DNA from 3 places in the Streptomyces sp. SP18BB07 genome. Region 2 is predicted to be linked to each of the others. Evidence: predicted binding sites of a transcription regulator. Region 2 holds the regulator's gene; each other region holds the start of a gene.
The links. The regulator HspR, encoded in region 2, represses chaperone genes until heat shock. The targets are predictions, from matches to a motif close to TTGAGNNNNNNNNNCTCAA.
Positions count from the first base shown of each region.

Region 1: a site for HspR is predicted at 4,043-4,061, ahead of lon (endopeptidase La). Genes of this name have one in related genera too.
Region 3: a site for HspR is predicted at 3,843-3,861, ahead of dnaK (molecular chaperone DnaK). Genes of this name have one in related genera too.

Region 1 is NZ_JAQYWT010000274.1:133,696-140,658, reverse strand. It holds gene PUR53_RS13535 (protein phosphatase 2C domain-containing protein) at 1-786, shown strand; gene PUR53_RS13530 (MarR family winged helix-turn-helix transcriptional regulator) at 803-1,282, opposite strand; gene lon (endopeptidase La) at 1,618-4,020, opposite strand; gene PUR53_RS13520 (GNAT family N-acetyltransferase) at 4,223-4,900, shown strand; gene PUR53_RS13515 (rhomboid-like protein) at 4,841-5,872, opposite strand; gene PUR53_RS13510 (TetR/AcrR family transcriptional regulator) at 6,002-6,670, opposite strand; gene PUR53_RS13505 (glycoside hydrolase family 3 protein) at 6,896-6,963, shown strand, end outside.
Region 2 is NZ_JAQYWT010000359.1:124,728-131,690, reverse strand. It holds partial or broken gene PUR53_RS38395 (fibronectin type III domain-containing protein) at 1-1,032, shown strand, start outside; gene PUR53_RS38390 (heat shock protein transcriptional repressor HspR) at 1,125-1,580, opposite strand; gene dnaJ (molecular chaperone DnaJ) at 1,586-2,761, opposite strand; gene grpE (nucleotide exchange factor GrpE) at 2,804-3,478, opposite strand; gene dnaK (molecular chaperone DnaK) at 3,475-5,322, opposite strand; gene PUR53_RS38370 (MraY family glycosyltransferase) at 5,893-6,963, opposite strand, start outside.
Region 3 is NZ_JAQYWT010000326.1:35,324-42,286, reverse strand. It holds gene PUR53_RS25395 (helix-turn-helix domain-containing protein) at 1-304, shown strand, start outside; gene PUR53_RS25390 (hypothetical protein) at 308-751, opposite strand; gene PUR53_RS25385 (helix-turn-helix domain-containing protein) at 968-1,831, shown strand; gene dnaK (molecular chaperone DnaK) at 1,890-3,770, opposite strand; gene PUR53_RS25375 (OsmC family protein) at 3,894-4,319, opposite strand; gene PUR53_RS25370 (vWA domain-containing protein) at 4,407-6,218, opposite strand; gene PUR53_RS25365 (ATP-binding protein) at 6,215-6,963, opposite strand, start outside.

The DNA of each region.
Region 1 (6,963 bases), on a different contig from region 2:
ATGCGCACGGAACTCGTCTCGGAACCCGGTGATCCCCTTCGCCCCAACGAGGACTTCGCGTCCGTGGCCCTGCCCGCGGGGGGACAGGGCGGCGCCCTCGTCGTCCTCGACGGCGTGACTCCGCCGCCCGACGGCTACGGCTGTCGACATTCGGTCGCATGGTTCACCTCCCGCCTCGGCGGCACCCTGACCGAACTGTCCGTTTCGGAGCGGGATTCACCCTTGCCCGACGTGCTCTCACAGGCCATTTCCCGTACCGCCCGAGCTCACGTCCAAACCTGTGACCTTTCTCACCCACGAACCCCACAGGCCACAGTGGCCCTCGCCCGCTGGTCGCAAGCGGCCGTGGAGTACCTGGTGTTGTCGGACTCGGCCCTGCTGTTCGAGCGGCCGGACGGCGCGGTGACGGCCGTCCTCGACGACCGTCTCTCCCGGTTGCCCCGGGCCTCGCTCGCGACGGCCGCGATCGTCGACTCGACGGTGCGGAACAAGGAGGGCGGATTCTGGACGGCGGCCGCGGATCCCGCCGTCGCCGCACGGGCGGTCACGGGAAGCGTCGCCCGCGAGGAGGTCCGCTCGCTGGTCGCGTTGACGGACGGGGCGGGCCGCTGGGTGGAGACGTTCCGCGAGGGCGACTGGGCGGACTGCCTCACCCTCGTCCGGAAGACGGGGCCGCGGGGGCTGGTGCAGCGCGTGCGGGAACTGGAAGCCACCGATGTGGAGCGGGAGTTCCTGGGCCGCGCCAAGACGCACGACGACGCGAGCGTGGTGTTCGTGGAGTGGTGAGCGGCCCTTTCGGGTCTCAGCCCTCGACGCCCCGGTTCAGCTGGTGCAGCAGGCGCGCGAGTTGGGCCACCTCGTCCCGGTCCCAGTCGGCGAGCTGCCGTACGTAGGCGACGCGGCGGGCGTCCCGGACCGCACGGAAGCGGGCCCGGCCCTCCTCCGTGAGGTGGACGAGCCAGGCACGCCCGTCGGCGGGGTCGGGTTCGCGGGCGATGAGACCGAGGTGCTCCAGGGCGCGGAGCTGACGGGACATGGTGGCCTTGCCGACGCCGATGTAGGCGGCGAGTTCGGTGGCACGCAGCCGGCCGGCCTCGTCGAGGCGGGCGAGGAGGCCGTAGGCGGCGGACTCCAGGTCGGGGTGAACGGCCCGGGCCATCTCCCCGGACTTGGCACGGGCGCGCCGCAACAGGACCGTCAACTCGCGCTCCAGCGCCAGGAACGCCTGGTCCATGCCGGCCCCGACACCGATGCCGTCGCCGTTTCCGCCCTCGTCGTGCACGTCAGCGCTCCTGCTTTCCGATTCCGGTACCCGCCGGTCAGTATTTCGCAGGCGGGAGCGGTTGGTGACCGCCACGTGGGGAAAAGGGCCGGGTCGGGTGCGTTGCCGGGTGCGGGTGGGTGGGGGGGGGGGGCGGGGGGGGCCCCCCCCCCCCCCCACACCCGGGCGCCCCCCCCCCCGAGCCACCACCGGCCCCCCCCCCCCGGCGGCGGCCCCCCCGTGGGCGGGCCCCCCCCCCGCCCGCCCCCCCCGCGCGGGGGCCCCCCCCCCCCCCCCCCCCCCCCCACCGGACCCGCACCCGCCCACTCACCCGCACGCACCCCCACCCCGCGGCCTCAAGCGGCTACCGGCACCCCCACCTCCGCCGGCGCCAGCGCCAGCTCCAGCACCTGCCGGACATCGGTGACCGCGTGCACGTCGAGCTTCTCCAGCACCTCCGCCGGCACATCGTCGAGGTCCGCCTCGTTCCGCTTCGGGATGACGACGGTGGTCACACCGGCCCGGTGCGCCGCGAGCAGCTTCTGCTTCACCCCGCCGATCGGCAGCACCCGCCCGGTCAGCGAGACCTCACCCGTCATCGCCACGTCCGTACGGACCAGCCGTCCCGACAGCAGCGAGGCGAGGGCCGTCGTCATGGTGACGCCGGCGCTGGGGCCGTCCTTGGGGACCGCGCCCGCCGGGAAGTGGATGTGCACACCCCGGTCCTTCAGGTCGGCGACGGGCAGCTCCAGCTCCGCGCCGTGCGAGCGCAGGAAGGAGAGCGCGATCTGCGCGGACTCCTTCATCACGTCGCCCAGCTGGCCGGTGAGGGTCAGCCCCGCCGCGCCCGTCTCCGGGTCGGCCAGCGACGCCTCGACGTAGAGCACGTCGCCGCCCGCGCCGGTGACCGCGAGCCCGGTCGCGACACCCGGCACCGCCGTACGCCGCTCCGCCGGGTCCTGTGCGGACTCGGGCACATGGTGCGGCCGGCCGATGAGCCCGCGCAGGTCCCCGTCGGTGACGGTGAACGGCAGCTCCCGCTGACCCAGTTCGTGCTGGGCCGCGACCTTCCGCAGCAGTCGCGCCACGGACCGCTCCAGGTTCCGTACGCCCGCCTCGCGCGTGTACTCACCGGCGAGCTTGCGCAGCGCGCTCTCGTCGAGGACGACCTCGTCGGCGTCGAGCCCGGCCCGCTCCAGCTGCCGGGGCAGCAGGTGGTCCCGGGCGATGACGACCTTCTCGTCCTCGGTGTAGCCGTCCAGCCGGACCAGCTCCATGCGGTCGAGCAGGGCCTCGGGGATCGCCTCCAGCACGTTGGCGGTGGCGAGGAAGACGACGTCGCTCAGGTCCAGCTCGACCTCCAGGTAGTGGTCCCGGAAGGTATGGTTCTGCGCGGGGTCGAGGACCTCCAGCAGCGCCGCCGCCGGGTCGCCCCGGAAGTCGGAGCCCACCTTGTCGATCTCGTCGAGCAGGACGACGGGGTTCATGGACCCGGCTTCCTTGATGGCGCGGACGATGCGCCCGGGGAGCGCCCCGACGTATGTACGCCGGTGCCCGCGGATCTCCGCCTCGTCCCGCACACCGCCGAGCGCGACCCGGACGAACTTGCGCCCCATGGCGTGCGCCACGGACTCACCGAGGCTGGTCTTGCCGACGCCGGGCGGCCCGACGAGCGCGAGCACGGCACCGCCGCGCCGCCCGCCGACGACACCGAGGCCCCGATCGGCCCGCCGCTTGCGCACCGCGAGGTACTCGGTGATGCGCTCCTTCACGTCCTCCAGCCCGGCGTGCTCGGCGTCGAGGACACCCTTCGCGCCCTGGATGTCGTACGCGTCCTCGGTCCGCTCGTTCCACGGCAGTTCGAGCACGGTGTCGAGCCAGGTGCGGATCCAGCCGCCCTCGGGCGACTGGTCGCTGGACCGCTCCAGCTTGTCGACCTCCTTGAGCGCGGCCTCCCGTACGGCCTCCGGCAGGTCGGCGGCCTCGACGCGCGCCCGGTAGTCGTCGGACTCCTCGCCGTCCTTCTCGCCGTTCAGCTCGCGCAGCTCCTTGCGGACGGCTTCGAGCTGACGCCGCAGCAGGAACTCGCGCTGCTGCTTGTCGACGCCCTCCTGGACGTCCTTGGCGATGGTCTCGGCGACGTCCTGCTCGGCGAGGTGGTCGCGCAGCAGCTGGGTGGCGAGCTTCAGCCGGGCGACGGGGTCGGCGGTCTCCAGGAGCTGGATCTTCTGCTCGACGGTGAGGAAGGGCGAGTAGCCGGAGTTGTCGGCGAGTGCGGAGACGTCGTCGATGGCCTGCACCCGGTCCACGACCTGCCAGGCGCCGCGCTTGCGCAGCCAGCTGGTGGCAAGGGCCTTGTACTCCTTGACAAGTTCGACGACCTGCCCGGGCAGCGGCTCCGGCACACTGTCGTCGATGCGGGTGCCCTCGACCCACAGGGCGGCACCGGGCCCGGTGGTCCCGGCCCCGATCCGCACGCGCCCTATGGCGCGGATCAGCGCTCCCGGATCCCCGTCCGCCAGCCGTCCGACCTGCTCGACGGTCCCGAGCACGCCGGTGCTCGCGTAGGTCCCGTCGATCCGCGGCACCAGCAGCACCTTCGGCTTCCCGGGTTCGGCGCGCGCGGCCGCCTGCGCGGCCTCCACCGCGGCGCGTACGTCGGTGTCATTGAGGTCCAGCGGCACCACCATCCCCGGCAGCACGACCTCCTCGTCGAGCGGCAGCACGGGCAGGGTGAGCGGTGCGGACGTCGATGCCATGATCTCTCCCTCGGCAGTCAAGTTGAGCTATGCCGACTCAATGCAGGTGAGCCGTGGAATGTTCCCCGAGACGACATCCGTTCGCTGTGGGCGATCACGACTACCTCTGCCGGTGGCCAAACGTGAGGCCCACGCCACACGCCCACCCTTACGTAATACCCTTATCGCCATCTCGGCCATTACAAGGATCGCGGGGGTCAGCGTGGACGGAATCGTGCGGGCGTGGGTCGACGGATGGGTCGCCTCGCGGGGAGCGGCGCCTCCGGTGGTCGAACCGTGGGGCTTCACCATCGACATGGGCCTGGCCCATCACGTCACCCGCCACGTCTTCTCGGCGACGCACGACGAGGTGGAGGAGGGGACGGTGCGGAAAGTGGCGGACTCCGTCACCGGGGCCGGCACCTGGCTCAAGGTCTTCACGGACGCGCCGACGGTGACCTCGTGGCTCGGCGAGGGCTGGTGGATCGACCCCGACCCCGGCTATCTCATGTCCCTGCGCCTGGAGCCCGACGAGCCCCAGCAGTCCCAGGAGCCCCAGGAGCCCCAGGCCGCCGTGCCCGACGGCTACCGGCTGCGTACCTGGTCGCGCGGTGGCGTGACCCGGGTGATGGTCGCGGCGCCGGACGGTTCCCTGGCGGCCCGCGGCCAGATCGCCCCGACCGGCGCGACAGCGGTCGTCGACCAGATAGAGACGTCCCCGGACCACCGCCGCCGCGGCCTCGGCACCCTCGTCATGCGCACCCTCGCCCGGGCCGCCCTCGAACAGGGCGCGGAGACGGGCGTCCTGGCCGGCACACCGGACGGCCGGGCCCTGTACGAGTCACTGGGCTGGACGGTGCGGGCCCCACTGACCAGCGCGAAGTTCACCGGCCGACCCTGAGCCACGGCACTCGAGCCGCCACCGCCGCACCACCGGCCACATCGCCACCCCGATCGCCAGCGACAGCAGATGCCCCCAGTTGGTCATCGGGTCCGAGAAGGTGAGCAGGTCGTCCACCAGCATCCCGCCGAAGCCCAGCAGCAGGGGCCACCGCAGCCACGGCGGCAAGAGGCCCGCCAACGCGCCCGCGCTCGCGGCCACTCCGAAGCTGATGCCGTAGTCGAGGCGGTGGAGGGAGCTGTCGGGGAGGTGGCCTGCCAGGACGGCGAAGCCCACCGGGACCTCCGTGGCGAGGGTGGCGAGGACATGGCCCAGCAGGAACACACCGGCCGTGCGCCACCCGCCGATCCGGCGTTCCAGCGCGGTCAGCACCAGCAGGAAGGCGAGGGCGTACAGCGAGCCGACCCCGCCCGCGACCCACACCGCGCTCGCGAGCAGCACCAGCGCCGGGGTCCGGACCAGATGCGCCACATCCGTACTGGAGCCCTGATGCAGGGCGTGCACCAGGGCCGGGTCTGCGTACTCGGCGACGAGGGAGGTCATCACGAGGACGGTGGCGTAGAAGAAGGTGAAGGGCGTACCGACGGGGGTGGGGAGCAGCCGCGAGGGGCGCGGGAACGGCGTGCGCCGACGCCAGGAGGACGCGCCCCCGGAGGACTCACGCCAGGAGGACTCACGCCAGGAGGAGACACGCCGGGAGGAGATTCGCCGGGAGGAGACACGCCGGGAGGAGATTCGCCAGGAGGAAAGCGGCCTGGCGTACACCCCGGGCGCCTCGGATTCCCCTACACGCGCCCCGGGTTCGACCACGCACACCCCGGGTTCCGCCGCCCCAGGTCCCACCACGTCCACCCCGACGTCCGGGGCCTCCGCCGGTGCCCGCTCCGGCGCCCCACCGAGTGCCGCGCCAGGCTGCCGCGGGATGCCGTCGAGGACGGGCCCCGCGGTCTCCACACTCTCGGCGGCATCCAAGGTGAGGTGCTCCTTCCGTTTCCCCTCACCCTCGACGCCCCGGTACGCCCTTGTCTGTGACCCCCGCCACCCGAAACGCGATTCACAGCAAGCCGACAGCTCCGCCTCCCCGGGCCTTCCGTCGGCCCGCTACGAGCCCTCCGCCCCGATCTCCCTCCGCACCCGCTCCACATACGCCCGGAACCGGCCCACCATGTCGAACCCCTCAGGATCCAGCACCCACTGGATCTGCAGCCCGTCCATCACCGCGGCCAGCTCCTGCGCCACGGCCACGACGTCCGTACCGGCCCGCAGTTCACCGCTGTCCACCCCGCGCCGCAGCACTCCGGACAGGGTGCCCACCACCTCGGCGTACCGCTCGACGAAGTACGCGTGGGCGGGATGACCGGGGTCACCGGCCTCGGCGGCCAGGACGTTGAACATCCGAGTGCGGCCCAGCCGCGCGCTGTTGTACTCGGCGAGCCGCACGAGCGCCGTGAACATCTGGGCCGCCGACTCGAACTCCCGTGAGAAGAACCGCTCCCGGTCGCTTTCGTCCATGCGTTCCAGGACCTGGACGAGCAGGTCCTCCTTACTGCGGAAGTGATGCAGCAGCCCGCCCTGGGTGATGCCGACGTCGCCGGCGATCCGGGCCAACGAGGAGGCGTGGAAGCCCCGCTGGGCGAAGTGCTCGACAGCCGCGTCGAGAATGCGCAGCCGCCGCTCGTCCCCGACGGCGTACGTACCCCGCGCGCCGGAGCCCTCCGGCTCACGCCCTGCGGAGCCGTCGGCCCCCTCCGACCTCCGGTTCCGCACCATGCCCGCCACCCTAGCCCGCACCACGCGGCCTCAAGAGCCCTTAACGAACCGACGGTTACACGAGTCAACGACCTCTTCTTTCAAGCCATGTGCCGCGTGAGAGTGGCCACTTGTCCAAAACCTAGTACCCACTCGGCTTTGCTGCTTCCCTGAACGGGCCGCTCCCTGAACGGGCCTGCGCGGCAACGCCGCCGCCCTCGTCCCCCCTCCCCCAGGAACTGCCGGATGCCCACAGCCCCGTACCGCGACCCGAGCCGCCCCGTCGACGAACGAGTGGAGGACCTCCTGGCCCG
Region 2 (6,963 bases):
ACCGTCTCCAAGACCGTCAACCTCACCATCCCCGCCGGCAAACACACCCTCCGCGTCGACTACGTCAACTGGACCGGCTCCGCCAAGGTCAAGTTCACCTACACGCCCCGCACCTCCGCCACCGTCGACAAGATCGCCCCGCTGACGCCCACCGCCCCGACCGTGGCGTACGACAAGACCACCGGCAAGGCCAAGCTGAGCTGGGCGAAGAACAAGGAGATGGACCTCCGGGGCTACCGCGTGTACCGCCGCGCGGAGGGCGGGGCCTTCGCCGAGCCGATGACGACGACCACGGGTACGTCGTTCACGGACGCCACCCTCCCGGTCACCGGCGCGCGGTACCACTACGTGGTCCGCGCCCTCGACCAGGCCGGGAACGAGTCGCAGAGCACCGCGGAGAAGGCCGTCACCACCGTGGACCGGGTCGCACCCGGCGTTCCCCAGGGTGTGGACGTCACCGACGCTTCCGAGGACGGCGGCATCCGCGTCGGCTGGACGGCGGTCACGGGAGCGTCGTCGTACCGGGTGTACCGGGCTGCGAGCGCCGACGGCACCTACACCCGGGTCGGCACCACCGACCAGCTCTCGTACCGGGACGCCTCCGCCGAGCAGGGCGTCACCTACCACTACCGGGTGACCGCGGTCGACGCGGCGGGCAACGAGTCCGCGCGGTCCGCCTCCGTCGACGGGCGGCGCCGGGACGACACCCCGCCCTCCGCGGTCACGGGGCTGACCGCCACGCCGACCGAGTACGGCTTCGAACTGAACTGGGACGCCAACCCGACGCCCGACCTGGCCCGGTACGTCGTCTACGGTGGCGAACTCGTCGGCGACGAGGGCGAGAAGATGTGCTACGCGGGCGAGGTGGAGTGGCTGTCGGCCACCACGACCTCGTACGAGTACCGCACCGACCCGGACGGCGAGGAGCGCTGTTTCTTCGTCGACGCCGTGGACGACGACTGGAACTCGCACTACAAGTGGACCGGCGAGGCGGAGGTCGTGACGGCGACCGAACTGAACCCCGGGAGCTGACGCCAGCAACGGGCAGGGGCCCGGAGGTTCGTACGAACCTCCGGGCCCCTGCCCGTACTTGACGAGTCGTCAGACGAATGGCTGCCGAACCGTCAGTCGGACGACGTCTGCCGACCCTTCGGCCGCCACACCACCAACGCGCTGCTCTGCTGCACTTCCTGATACGGCACCAGATCGCGCCGGTACGACGCGTGGACCGCCGCCTCGCGCTGGCGCATGGCCGCGGCGGCGCCGTCGAGCGCGGCCTCCATCTCGGCCACCCTCGACTGGAGCGCGGCGACCTGGTTCTCCAGTTCGATGATGCGCTTGATGCCGGCCAGGTTGATGCCCTCGTCCTGCGACAACTGCTGGACGGTACGCAGCAGTTCGATGTCACGGGCCGAGTAGCGACGGCCCCGCCCGGCGGTGCGGTCCGGGGAGACCAGTCCGAGACGGTCGTACTGGCGCAGGGTCTGCGGGTGCAGACCGGAGAGCTGGGCGGCCACCGAGATGACGTACACCGGTGTCTCTTCCGTCAGCTCATAGGGGTTTCTACGGCGGCCGTCCATCACATTCATGCTCCCTTCGCGGCCTGGAACAGCTCCGCTCGCGGGTCCTCGCCCGCGGTCGCCTCGCGATACGCCTCCAGCGCGTCACGAGCCTTCCCCGACAGGTCCTTCGGGACACTCACCTCGACCGTGATCAGCAGGTCCCCCCGGGTGCCGTCCTTGCGGAAGGCGCCCTTGCCCCGGGCCCGCATCGTACGGCCGTTGGGGGTGCCCGGAGGCAGTTTCAGGGTGACCGGCGGTCCGCCCAGGGTCGGGACCCGGACCTCTCCGCCGAGTGCCGCCTCGGTGAACGTCACCGGGACGGTCACCGTGAGGTTGTCGTCCTTGCGGCCGAACACCGGGTGCGCATCGACGTGCACGACGACGTACAGGTCGCCCGCCGGGCCGCCCCGTTCGCCGGGGGCGCCCTTGCCGCGCAGCCGGATCCGCTGGCTGTCCAGGACGCCCGCCGGGATGCGGACCTGCATGGTGCGGGAGGACTTGGCGCGGCCCGAGCCCTTGCAGATCTCGCAGGGGTTCTCGGCGATCAGGCCCCGGCCCTTGCAGTCCGGGCAGGGGTCGGTCAGGGAGAAGCCGCCGCCGGAGCCCCGCGCGACCTGGCCGGTGCCGACGCAGGTCGGGCACACGCGGGGTGTGCCGTTGGCGTCGCCGGTGCCGGAACAGCCCTTGCAGGGCGACTGCGAGGACATCCGCAGGGGCACGGTCGCGCCCTCGATGGCCTCGGTGAAGCTCAGCGTGACCTCGGACTCGATGTCCTGGCCGCGCCGGGGCTGCACCCGCGTGGTGCCGGAGCTGCCCCGGTTGAACAGGCCGCCGAAGACATCGCCGATGCCCCCGCCGAAGCCGCCCGCCTGCCCCCCGCCCTGGGCGCCGCCGCCGAAGAGGTCGCCCAGGTCGAAGTTGAACGAGCCGCCGGCGCCGGGTCCGGGACGGAAGCCGCCGTTGCCGAAGAGGGCGCGGGCCTCGTCGTACTCCTTGCGCTTCTTGGGGTCACCGAGGATGTCGTTGGCCTCGGAGATCTCCTTGAAGCGCTCCTCGGCCTTGACGTTCCCCTTGTTGGCGTCCGGGTGGTACTCGCGGGCGAGCTTGCGGTACGCCTTCTTGATCTCGGCCTCGGTGGCGTCCTTGGGGACGCCGAGGACCTTGTAGTAGTCCTTCTCGATGAAGTCCTTGGTACTCATCCGCGACGTCCCTCCTTCCACCGGGTGTCCACTTCGTCGGCGTCAGCCCTCGTCCGGGCCACCGCTCTCCTTGTCGTCGGCCGCCTCGGCCTCCTCGGCCTTGGCGGTCTGCGCGCCGGGCTGCGGCTCGGCCACGGCCACCCGCGCGGGGCGGATGGTGCGCTCGCCGATGCGATACCCCGGCTGGAGAATCGCCACGCACGTCGTCTCGGTGACGTCGGGCGCGTAACTGTGCATCAGGGCCTCGTGGATCGTCGGGTCGAAGGGCTCGCCCTCCTTGCCGAACTGCATGAGTCCCATCTTCGCCGCCACGGTCTCGAGGGACTCGGCGACGGACTTGAAGCCGCCGACGAGTTCGCCGTGCTCCCGCGCGCGCCCGATGTCGTCGAGCACGGGCAGGAGTTCGGTGAGGAGGTTCGCGATGGCGATCTCCTTGACCTGGATCCGGTCGCGCTCGACCCGGCGACGGTAGTTCTGGTACTCGGCCTGGAGGCGCTGGAGGTCCGCCGTGCGCTCACCGAGCGCCGTACGCACCTGGTCCAGCTGCGCCGTCAGACCGGCCACCTGGGCCGTCGCTGCCGCGTCCCCGGCCGGGGCCGCCCCCTCCTGGGGGGCGGCCTTCGGCTCGGCGTCCTCGGAGCCGGAGGGGACATCAGGCTGCTGCGGCTGAGCCGACTGCGGCTGCTGCTCGTCGAAGCCCGGGGTCTCCTCCGTCACGCGGCACCGTCCTTCCGGTCCTCGTCGACGATCTCGGCGTCGACGACGTCATCGTCGGCCCTGGCGTCACCGGCGCCGGCGCCGGCCTCGCCGCCCGCGGCCTGCGCGGCCTGGGCGTCGGCGTAGAGGGCCTGGCCGAGCTTCTGCGAGACGGCCGCGACCTTCTCGGTGGCCGTGCGGATCTCGGCGGTGTCCTCGCCCTTGAGCGCTTCCTTCAGCTCGGCGACGGAGGCCTCGACCTCGGTCTTGATGTCACCGGGGACCTTGTCCTCGTTGTCCTTGAGGAACTTCTCGGTCTGGTAGACGAGCTGCTCGCCCTGGTTGCGGGTCTCGGCGGCCTCGCGGCGGCGGTGGTCCTCCTCCGCGTACTGCTCGGCCTCCTGGCGCATCCGGTCGACCTCGTCCTTCGGCAGCGAGGAGCCGCCGGTGACGGTCATCTTCTGCTCCTTGCCCGTGCCCAGGTCCTTCGCGGTCACGTGCATGATGCCGTTGGCGTCGATGTCGAAGGAGACCTCGATCTGCGGGACGCCGCGGGGCGCCGGCGGCAGACCGGTCAGCTCGAACATCCCGAGCTTCTTGTTGTACGCCGCGATCTCGCGCTCGCCCTGGTAGACCTGGATCTGCACGGACGGCTGGTTGTCCTCGGCGGTGGTGAAGATCTCGGACCGCTTGGTCGGGATCGTCGTGTTCCGCTCGATGAGCTTGGTCATGATGCCGCCCTTGGTCTCGATACCGAGGGACAGCGGGGTGACGTCGAGGAGCAGGACGTCCTTGACCTCACCCTTCAGGACACCGGCCTGGAGGGAGGCGCCGATGGCGACGACCTCGTCCGGGTTCACACCCTTGTTGGCCTCCTTGCCGCCGGTCAGCTCCTTGACGAGCTCGGCGACGGCGGGCATACGGGTGGAGCCACCGACGAGAACGACGTGGTCGATCTCGGACAGCGCGATGCCGGCGTCCTTGATGACGTTGTGGAACGGCGTCTTGCAGCGCTCCAGCAGGTCGGCCGTCAGCTGCTGGAACTGGGCGCGGGTGAGCTTCTCGTCCAGGTGCAGCGGGCCCTCGGCGGAGGCCGTGATGTAGGGCAGGTTGATCGAGGTCTCGGTGGAGGAGGACAGCTCGATCTTGGCCTTCTCGGCGGCCTCGCGGAGGCGCTGGAGGGCCATCTTGTCCTTGGCGAGGTCCACGCCGTGGCCGGCGCGGAACTGCTGCACCAGGTAGTCGACGACGCGCTGGTCCCAGTCGTCACCACCGAGGTGGTTGTCACCGTTGGTGGCCTTCACCTCGACGACGCCGTCGCCGATCTCCAGGAGGGACACGTCGAAGGTGCCGCCACCGAGGTCGAAGACCAGGATCGTCTGGTCGTCCTTGTCGAGGCCGTAGGCGAGGGCGGCGGCGGTGGGCTCGTTGACGATGCGCAGGACGTTCAGCCCCGCGATCTCACCGGCCTCCTTCGTCGCCTGGCGCTCGGAGTCGTTGAAGTACGCCGGGACGGTGATGACCGCGTCCGCGACCTTCTCGCCCAGGTAGGCCTCGGCGTCGCGCTTCAGCTTCTGCAGGATGAACGCGCTCATCTGCTGCGGGTTGAAGTGCTTCCCGTCGAGCTCGATCTTCCAGTCCGTGCCCATGTGACGCTTGACGGACCGGATCGTCCGGTCCACGTTCGTGACCGCCTGGCGCTTGGCCACCTCGCCGACGAGCACCTCACCGTTCTTGGCGAAGGCGACGACGGACGGCGTGGTCCTGGCGCCCTCTGCGTTGGTGATGACGGTGGGCTCGCCGCCTTCAAGAACGCTGACGACGGAGTTAGTCGTGCCCAGGTCGATGCCGACCGCACGTGCCATTTCAATTCCTCCAACAATGACTTGAGTGGAACGGACTCAAGTGTGCATGACGCCTCCCGATGGGTCAACAGACCTGAGTGGAGGAGACTCAACTCTTATGTTTTCCTTATACGCAACTGGCTGCTGACCTGCACGTATACGGCCACGGGGCAGGCGCTCATCGGGTACGAGAGTGACGTGCGGGGGTGGGGCTGCGGGTCGCCGAGGGGCGGGCGACGGGCGACGGGCGACGGGGAGAGCGGTGGAACCCCAGGGATCGCACCCCGCGCTCCCAGGCCCGCCAGGGCCTGCGCCCTTCAGGGGCGCGGGGAACTGCGCGAGAAGCCCCACCGGACCGGAGGCCGAACCGCTCCCGCGAGAGGAGCCGCCTCGCCGCCGACCGGGGCACCTGGTGACCTCGTCGATGCGCAGGCCCATCCCATGACGCAACGCCGACTCACCGGCGGCACCCGCCCCCTTAGCCCGCAGCAGCCGACCCCTCGCCCGCGAGCCGCCCCACGGCCGCCCGGGACCCACGCACAACCAGCCCAACCGGCAGGCACCCCGCCCCGGCCCCACCCGGCCCCAGCCCTACCCCACCCACCCCCTCCTCCCCAGTTCCGCCGTCTCCTGTTCCCGGAAGCGGTCGGGGCGGGGCGGTGGGCCGGGGGCGCGGCCCCCTGGGATGGGGTGGCGGCGGGTGAGCGGGGCGGGGGCGCGGTGGGCGCCCGTGGGAACGGCGCGGGGACCATTGACGCGCACGGAGGTCGCGGGCGTCGGTCTCGTCGTGGGCGGCGGGACGAAGAGCATGCCCAGGACGACCAGGCCGGTCGCCCCCGCCACCCACCACGCGGTGCGCGGCTGCGTCCACAGCATGTGGATGGCGAGCCCCACCCCCGTGGACCCCGCGGCCGCGACCCCCATCACGATCACCACCCCCGGCGGCGTGAGCCCGATCCGCCGCAGCCGGTGGGCGAGATGGTCCGGCCCGCCCCGCCACAACTCCCGCCCCGCCCGCTTCCGCGAGACCAGGACGAGGACCACGTCGGCGGTGGCCAGGGCCGTCAGGGCGAAGGGCGCCCCCACACCGGCCCCGTACCCGACGGCGTACACGTGCAGCACACCCCCCGCGAGCAGGAAGCCCACGAACAGCGCCCCGCACGTGCCGAGCACGACGCGCGCGGGCGGCCAGTTGTGCATCAGGAACCCGGTGAGCGCGGCGGCCAGCACGCTGAACAGCGTGGCCAGTCCGTCCATGACCTCGGCCGCCGCACACCCGCTCAGCGCGAACGCGGTGACCGCCCCGACCACCCCGAGCACCCCGTCGGAGCGCCCCATCCCCTTGAACCCGTGCACCACGAGGACGATCCAGACGACCCCCGCCATCCCGCCCAGCACGCCGAGTTCGCGGTACGGCACGACCAGCGCGGCACCGACGACCACCCCCGCCGCCCGCACCACGGCCGGCAGCCGCCACACATCACCGAGCAGCCCGAACACCCCGAGCCCGGCCCCGACGACGATCAGCCATCCGGCCTCGCGCCCGAGCGGAGCGACCCCGCTCCACTCCCCCACCCACGCCACGGCCCCCACCCCGCCCATCACCGCGAGGCCCCCGAGCAACGGCACCCGCCGCCCGCGCCGGCGCTCCGCGATCCCCAG
Region 3 (6,963 bases), on a different contig from region 2:
ACGGCAGGTGGCGCTGCACCGCTCGAAGCCGCTGCGGGTGCTGTACGAGGAGGTGGCGGCGTATCCGCTGCCGCCGGGCACGCCCGAGGCCGAGCCCGGCGGGGACGCGGGGGCCGGCGCGGAGCCGAGTGCCTGGTTCGCGCTGCCGATGCGGATCGAGCACGAGGGCCGGGTGCTGTCCTTCGTCTCCTCGGTCTCCACCTTCAACACCCCCATGGACGTGACCGTGGCCGAGCTGGCCATCGAGACGTTCCTCCCGGCCGACCCGGCGACGGTCAAGTACCTGCACGCGCTGATGTCCTGACGCTCACCCGGCGTCCGTTCGTTTCCCGGCCGCACGGAGGGTGAGGTACTGGACGGCCGCGAACCCGGCCACGGTGACCGCCTGGAGCAGCGTCCACACCGCGCCCGCCGTGCTCGGCGTCAGCCACAGCGCCAGGGCGACGAGGCTGAGGACCGTCCAGGCGAGGTTGGCCTCGATCACGGCCCGGACGGGCAGCGTCGGCGGCCGCTCACGCGCGGCCAGCAGGGCGACACCCGCCGCGTACGCCGAGAGGAACGCGCCGAGCCCGACGAGCAGCCCGGAGTCGACGCCGAGGAAGCGGCCGAGGGGGCCGGAGGCCAGAAGGTAGGCGAGCCCGTTCGCCCCGGTCACCGCCGCGTCGGCGGCCAGGAAGCGGCGCAGCATGGTGCGGGGGTCGGCGCTCCGCGCGAGCACGGCGAGCCTGGCGGTCTGGATGGTCATAGACATGGCAGTCACGCTCCGTCGAGGTGGTGGGTGGGCGGTGACCTCACCTTGCCTCGCGGGGTGTACGGCGGTCGATTACCTCCGAGGTCATGGCTCCCGTACCCTGCGGGGGTCGCCGTACCGGAGTCCGCCGGAGCATTGTCTTCCGGTCACCCCTGTGAGAGATCCACCGGGGCATGACAGACTGGTGGGGTATCTCGGCGCGTGGGGAGGCGTGGCGTGAGTGAGCGGCGGGCCGCGCCCACCGTGGGTCAGGTGGTGCTCGGAAGACGGCTCCAGGAACTGCGGGAGTCCGCCGGGCTCAAGCGCGAGGAGGCGGCACGCGTCCTCCGGGTCGCCCCGGCGACCGTACGGCGCATGGAGACCGCCGACGTCGCGCTCAAGATCCCCTACGTCCAGGTGCTGCTGACGACGTACGGGGTCGCCGAGCACGAGGTCGCCGCGTTCGTGACGCTGGCCGAGGAGGCGAACAAACCGGGCTGGTGGCAGCGGTTCCACGACGTGATGCCCGACTGGTTCAGCGTGTACGTCAGCCTGGAGGGCGCGGCCCATCTGATCCGGCAGTACGAGCCGCACTTCGTGCCGGGGATGCTGCAGACGGAGGAGTACGCGCGGGCCGTGATGGAGGCCGGGACGGTCGGGCAGACCGGTCCCGAGACGATCGAACGGCATGTGTCGCTGCGGATGGCGAGACAGAAGCTCCTCACCCAGGAGAAGCCGCCGCACCTATGGGTGATCATGGACGAGACGGCCCTGACGCGGCCGGTGAGCATCCGCTCCCAGGTCATGCGCGACCAGATCGACCGGCTCCTCGACGTCACCGAGCAGGACCATGTGATCCTCCAGGTCTGCGAGTTCGCCAGCGGCCCGCACCCCGGCACCTACGCCCCGTTCTCCCTCTTCCGCTTCGCCGAACCCGAACTCCCCGACATGGTCTACACCGAGTACCTCTCCGGCGCCCTCTACCTCGACTCCCGCAAAGAGGTCTCCCTCCACCTCGAGGTCCTCGACCACATGGCGGCGCACGCCGCGTCCGCCGAGGCGACGAGGGACATCCTGAAGCGCTACCGCGACCGGTACTGAACCTCCACCCCACCGCCGCCCGCAGTCGCCGCCCGCAGCCGGTTCGGCCCCGGAAAGCCTACGCCGCCCCTCCCTTCGGCCCCTTCTCCTCGTCCACGATCTCCGCGTCGACCACGGTCCCGTCCTCCGTCCCGTCCGCCGTCCCGGCCTCGGCGGGGCCGGGGGGCGGTGCGTCGGCCCGGCCGGCGGCCGCCGCGGCGTACATGGACTGGCCCATGCGTTGGCTGACGGTGGTGAGGTGGTCGGTGGCGGTGCGGAGGGGGGCGATGTCCTCCGGGTGCTCCAGGAGGCGTTTCACCTCCGCCACCGCGGCCTCCACCTCGGCCCTGCTGTCGGCGGGGACCCGTTCCTCGTTGTCGCGGAGGAACCTCTCGGTCTGGTAGGCGAGTTGCTCGGCGTGGTTGCGGGTCTCGGCGGCCTCACGGCGCCGGCGGTCGTCGTCGGCGTACTGCTCGGCCTCCCGCATCATGCGGTCGATGTCGTCCTTGGGGAGCGCGGAGCCGCCGGTCACCGTCATCTTCTGTTCGCGGCCGGTGGCGAGGTCCTTCGCCGAGACGTGCATGATGCCGTTCGCGTCGATGTCGAAGGCCACCTCGATCTGCGGGACGCCACGCGGCGCCGGCGGCAGCCCGGTGAGGTCGAAGACGCCCAGCTTCTTGTTGTACGCGGCGATCTCCCGCTCGCCCTGGTAGACCTGGATGCCGACCGAGGGCTGGTTGTCGGCGGCCGTGGTGAAGATCTCCGAACGGCGGGTCGGGATCGTGGTGTTGCGTTCGATGAGCTTCGTCATGATGCCGCCCTTGGTCTCGATGCCCAGGGACAGTGGGGTGACGTCGAGGAGCAGCACGTCCTTCACGTCGCCCCGGATGACGCCCGCCTGGAGCGCGGCGCCGACCGCCACCACCTCGTCGGGGTTCACCCCCTTGTGCGGGTCCTTGCCGGTGAGTTCCCGCACCAGGTCGCTCACGGCGGGCATCCGCGTCGAACCGCCGACGAGGATGACGTGGTCGATCGCGGCGAGCTTCACCCCCGCGTCCTTGACGGCCTGGTGGAACGGTGTCCGGCAGCGGTCGAGCAGATCGGCGGTCAGCTCCTGGAACTGGGCGCGCGTCAGGCCCTCCTCCAGGTGGAGCGGCCCCTCGGCGGACGCGGTGATGTACGGGAGGTTGATGGACGTCTCGGAGGAGCTGGACAGCTCGATCTTGGCCCGCTCCGCCCCCTCGCGCAGCCGCTGCAACGCCATCTTGTCGCGGCCGAGATCGACACCGTGCTTCCCCTGGAACCGTTTGACGAGGTGCTCGACCACCCGCTGGTCCCAGTCGTCGCCCCCGAGCCGGGTGTCGCCGTTGGTGGCCTTCACCTCGATGACCCCGTCGCCGATCTCCAGGAGGGAGACGTCGAAGGTGCCGCCGCCGAGGTCGAAGACGAGGACGGTCTGCTCCTCGCCCCGGTCCAGGCCGTACGCGAGGGCCGCGGCCGTGGGCTCGTTGATGATCCGCAGGACCTTCAGGCCCGCGATCTCCCCCGCCTCCTTGGTCGCCTGCCGCTGCGCGTCGTCGAAGTAGGCGGGCACGGTGATGACGGCGTCCGAGACGTCCTCGCCGAGGTACGACTCGGCGTCCCGCTTCAGCTTCTGCAGGACACGCGCGGACAGTTCCTGGGCCCGGTAGCGGGTGCCGTCCACGGAGCCCTCCGCCGGGAACCGCCAACTCGCGTCGCCCATATGGCGTTTGACGGAGCGCGCGGTGCGCTCCACGTTCGTCACGGCCTGCCGCTTGGCCACCTCGCCGACGAGCACCTCGCCGTTCTTGGCGAAGGCCACCACCGACGGTGTGGTCCGCTGCCCCTCCGCGTTCACGACGACGGTCGGCTCACCGCCCTCCAGCAGGGCCACCACCGAGTTCGTCGTACCGAGATCGATCCCGACCGCACGCCCCATCGCCGTCCCCTTCCAGCGGAGTCCACAAGGATCCGCGAGGTCCGCCAAGTGTTCCCACCACCAGCACAAAACTTGAGTGGGTTCTTGTCAACGGGGCGGAGACGGGGCGCACGAAGCAGGCGGTCAGACCAGTTCGGCCGTCAGCGTGATCGTCGTGCCGGTCAGGGCCTGGCTGACCGGGCAGTTCTTCTTTGCGCCCTCGGCCGCCTCCTGGAAGCCGGCCTCGTCCAGGCCGGGGACCTCGCCGCGGACGGTGAGGTGGATGCCGGTGATGCCCTCACCGGGCTGGAAGGTCACGTCGGCCTTGGTCTCCAGGCGGGTGGGCGGGTTGCCCGCGCCGGTGAGGCCGTGGGAGAGCGCCATGGAGAAGCAGCTGGAGTGGGCGGCCGCGATCAGCTCCTCGGGGCTGGTCTTGCCGTTCGCCTGCTCCGCGCGCGACGGCCACGACACCGGCTGCGAACCGATGCCGGAGGAGTCGAAGGTGACGGTGCCGGTGCCCTTGAGCAGCTCGCCTTCCCAGACGGTGTGTGCGGTGCGCGTGGTGGCCACGGTGAGTCCTTTCTGTGGGTCATGATGCCGGAGTCCCGTCGCCGGGTTCCGTGCCCCCATCCGATCACACTCCGGCGGGTCCGAGGCTCATCTCACCCTGAACACCGGCCCCCGCGCGGTGAACGGCAGGCGAGCACCTTGTGGAATCAGATACGCGTGCTCCCGCCGCACCCGCAGCACGTCGCACCAGCCGTCCGTGATGACGAGGACCGGCGCGCGCGGCGGGAAGTCCTCGGCGCGGTGCAGCAGATCGACGCCCGGCTGCAGCTCCGTACCGCCGCGCCCACGCACCCGCACCCGCCCGGCGATCTCGGTGACCGGCACGAACCCCGCGTCGTGCGGAGCCGCGTCGCAGAAGACGACCCGGGCGGCCGGTACGTCACGGGCCGCGGCGTACGAGGCGATCGCGCCCAACGCCTTGCCGAGCAGCGTGCGGTCCATGGAGGCGGAGGTGTCGAGCACGACGCCGAAGGTGCAACGGGCGATCTCCTCGGGCGGGAAGTACCGTCCGGCACGCGGGATGTCGGGGGTGGCGGACTGACGGCGCGAAGGGCGCGCGTAGGTCCGTACGGCCTGCGGGCGGGGCACGAACTCGTCGAACCAGCGCGCGAGTTGCGCGTCCCAGGGCAGGGGCGGATGACTGAGGGCGCGGATCTCCTCGACCAGACCGGCGGGCAGCAGGCCGCGTTCCTGCCGCTCGTGCAGATCGAAGCCCCGGGCGAGGCCCCGGCGGTAGAACTCGTCGAGGTCGACGTAGTCGCGCGGCGAGCCGAGCGGGCCGCCGAGGATGTCACCGGCGCCCTTTCCGCGCAAGGTGGCGAGCCGGCGCATCCGGCGCAGGTCGCCGGCAATCCGGTCGTAGACCTCCTCGGCCGACAGCCCGGACAGCTCGGGGTCGTACAGCAGCCCCTCGGGCATCGTGCCGACCCGCATCTCGCGCAGCCAGTCGTTGATGACGTAGTCGGCGGCGATGTTGAACAGATACGGGTCGCGGGTGCCGCAGCGGTCGCCGTGGCGCAGGGCGGCATGCAGCATCTCGTGGGCGAGGATGAAGCGCCACTCCTCGTCGTCGAACTGGCGCAGCGGGTTGATGTAGATCTCCCCCGCCTGCGCGTCGACGGCCGCGATGGAGATGCCGTGGGCGTGAGCGAGTTCGACGTCGGCGACGACGCGGATACCGGCCGCGATGCCGCCGAGCAGCGGGTAGGAGGAGATGAACCAGCTCAGCGCCTTCTCCCAGGGCCGCCTGAGGGTCGGCTCGTCGTCCAGGGACGCGCGGCGTCCCCCTGCCATGTCCATCGCGGCGGACATCGTGCGGGTGAGGGCGTGCGCGAAGGCGAGCTGCCAGTCCGTGGGCGTACCGCGCCACTTGGGCCAGGACAGCAGGAACTGGTCGGGCTCGCCACCGGCCGTCCCGCAGCGCGCGTACGCCGCCGGGAGCCCGTCCCGGCGCCAGCGGGCGGCGAGGCGCTCCTCGTCGCCGTCCGGGTAGCGGGCGGGCAGGTTCTCGGGCGTCAGGCCGACGGGGAAGGTGAGCAGGAACCGGTTGACGGCGACACAGCGGGCGGCGAGGTCGAACCGGTCGGGCTGGGTCCGCACGCCCTGCGCCGCCGGGACGTGCCCGAAGCCCAGGTGGACGGCGGCGTGGGCGATGGCCCAGGCCCAGGCGTCGGGGGCGGCGAGCCGGTCGGGGTGCGCGTGCAGCACGCCCTCGGAGTCGACCCGGACGAGGCCTTCCCGGGGCGCGAGATCGCACTTCTCCTTGCGGCAGACGCTGAACCCGACCGCCCGCAGCGCCGCGTTGTACCGCACGGCGTCCAGCCCGGCCTCGAACGCCTCACCGGCGAGGTCGCGCTTCGTCTTCTTTCCGCCCTGCCGCCTGCCGCCGGCCGTGCTCACCGGCGGGCCTCCACCAGCCGGGGCATGTCGCGGGCCGCCTCGACCAGGAACCACGCGGGCAGCACGGGATTGCCGTCGGTGTCGTCGGCGATGACGGTCTGGGCGACCTCGACGGAGATCTCCGCGAGCCGCACCAGCAGGGACTTGGCGCGGTACGCGGTCTGCCGCCCGTTCGCCGACATGTGCTGCTTGCTGACCGGCAGTTCCTTGATCAGCCGGCCGCGGAAGGAGTCGGCGAGGTAGTACAGCAGGTCGCGGTCCTCCAGACGGTGCGGCCAGCCGGCCTCGCCCTTGAGGATCGCCTCGATACCGAACCGGCTGCGCACGATCTTGACGTAACCGCAGAAGGCCACCGCGTGCGCGGGCGTCAGCGTGCCGTGCGCCAGGACCTTCAGGGTCTCCTCGTCGAGGTCGCGCCCGAAGGAGTGCAGCGCGTCGGAGAGCATGTGCCAGGAGCGGGGTGTCGAGAACGGCTCCTCGCTCTTCGGCGGCTTCGACCACAGGTGGTCCGGGCGGTCGGTGAGGTGGTCCAGGATCCAGGGGTGGATGCCGTTGTCCTCCGCCCACACCAGCCAGTCCTTGGCCGACGCCTGGAGGTGGACGTGGGTGAGACGGTTGACCAGCGCGGAGGCGATGGGACGGGCGAGGGCGTTGTCGGTGGCCCGGTTGCCGGCGCCGATGACGATCGAGCCCTTCGGCAGCTCGTAGGCGCCGATACGGCGGTCCAGGATCAGCGAGTAGAAGG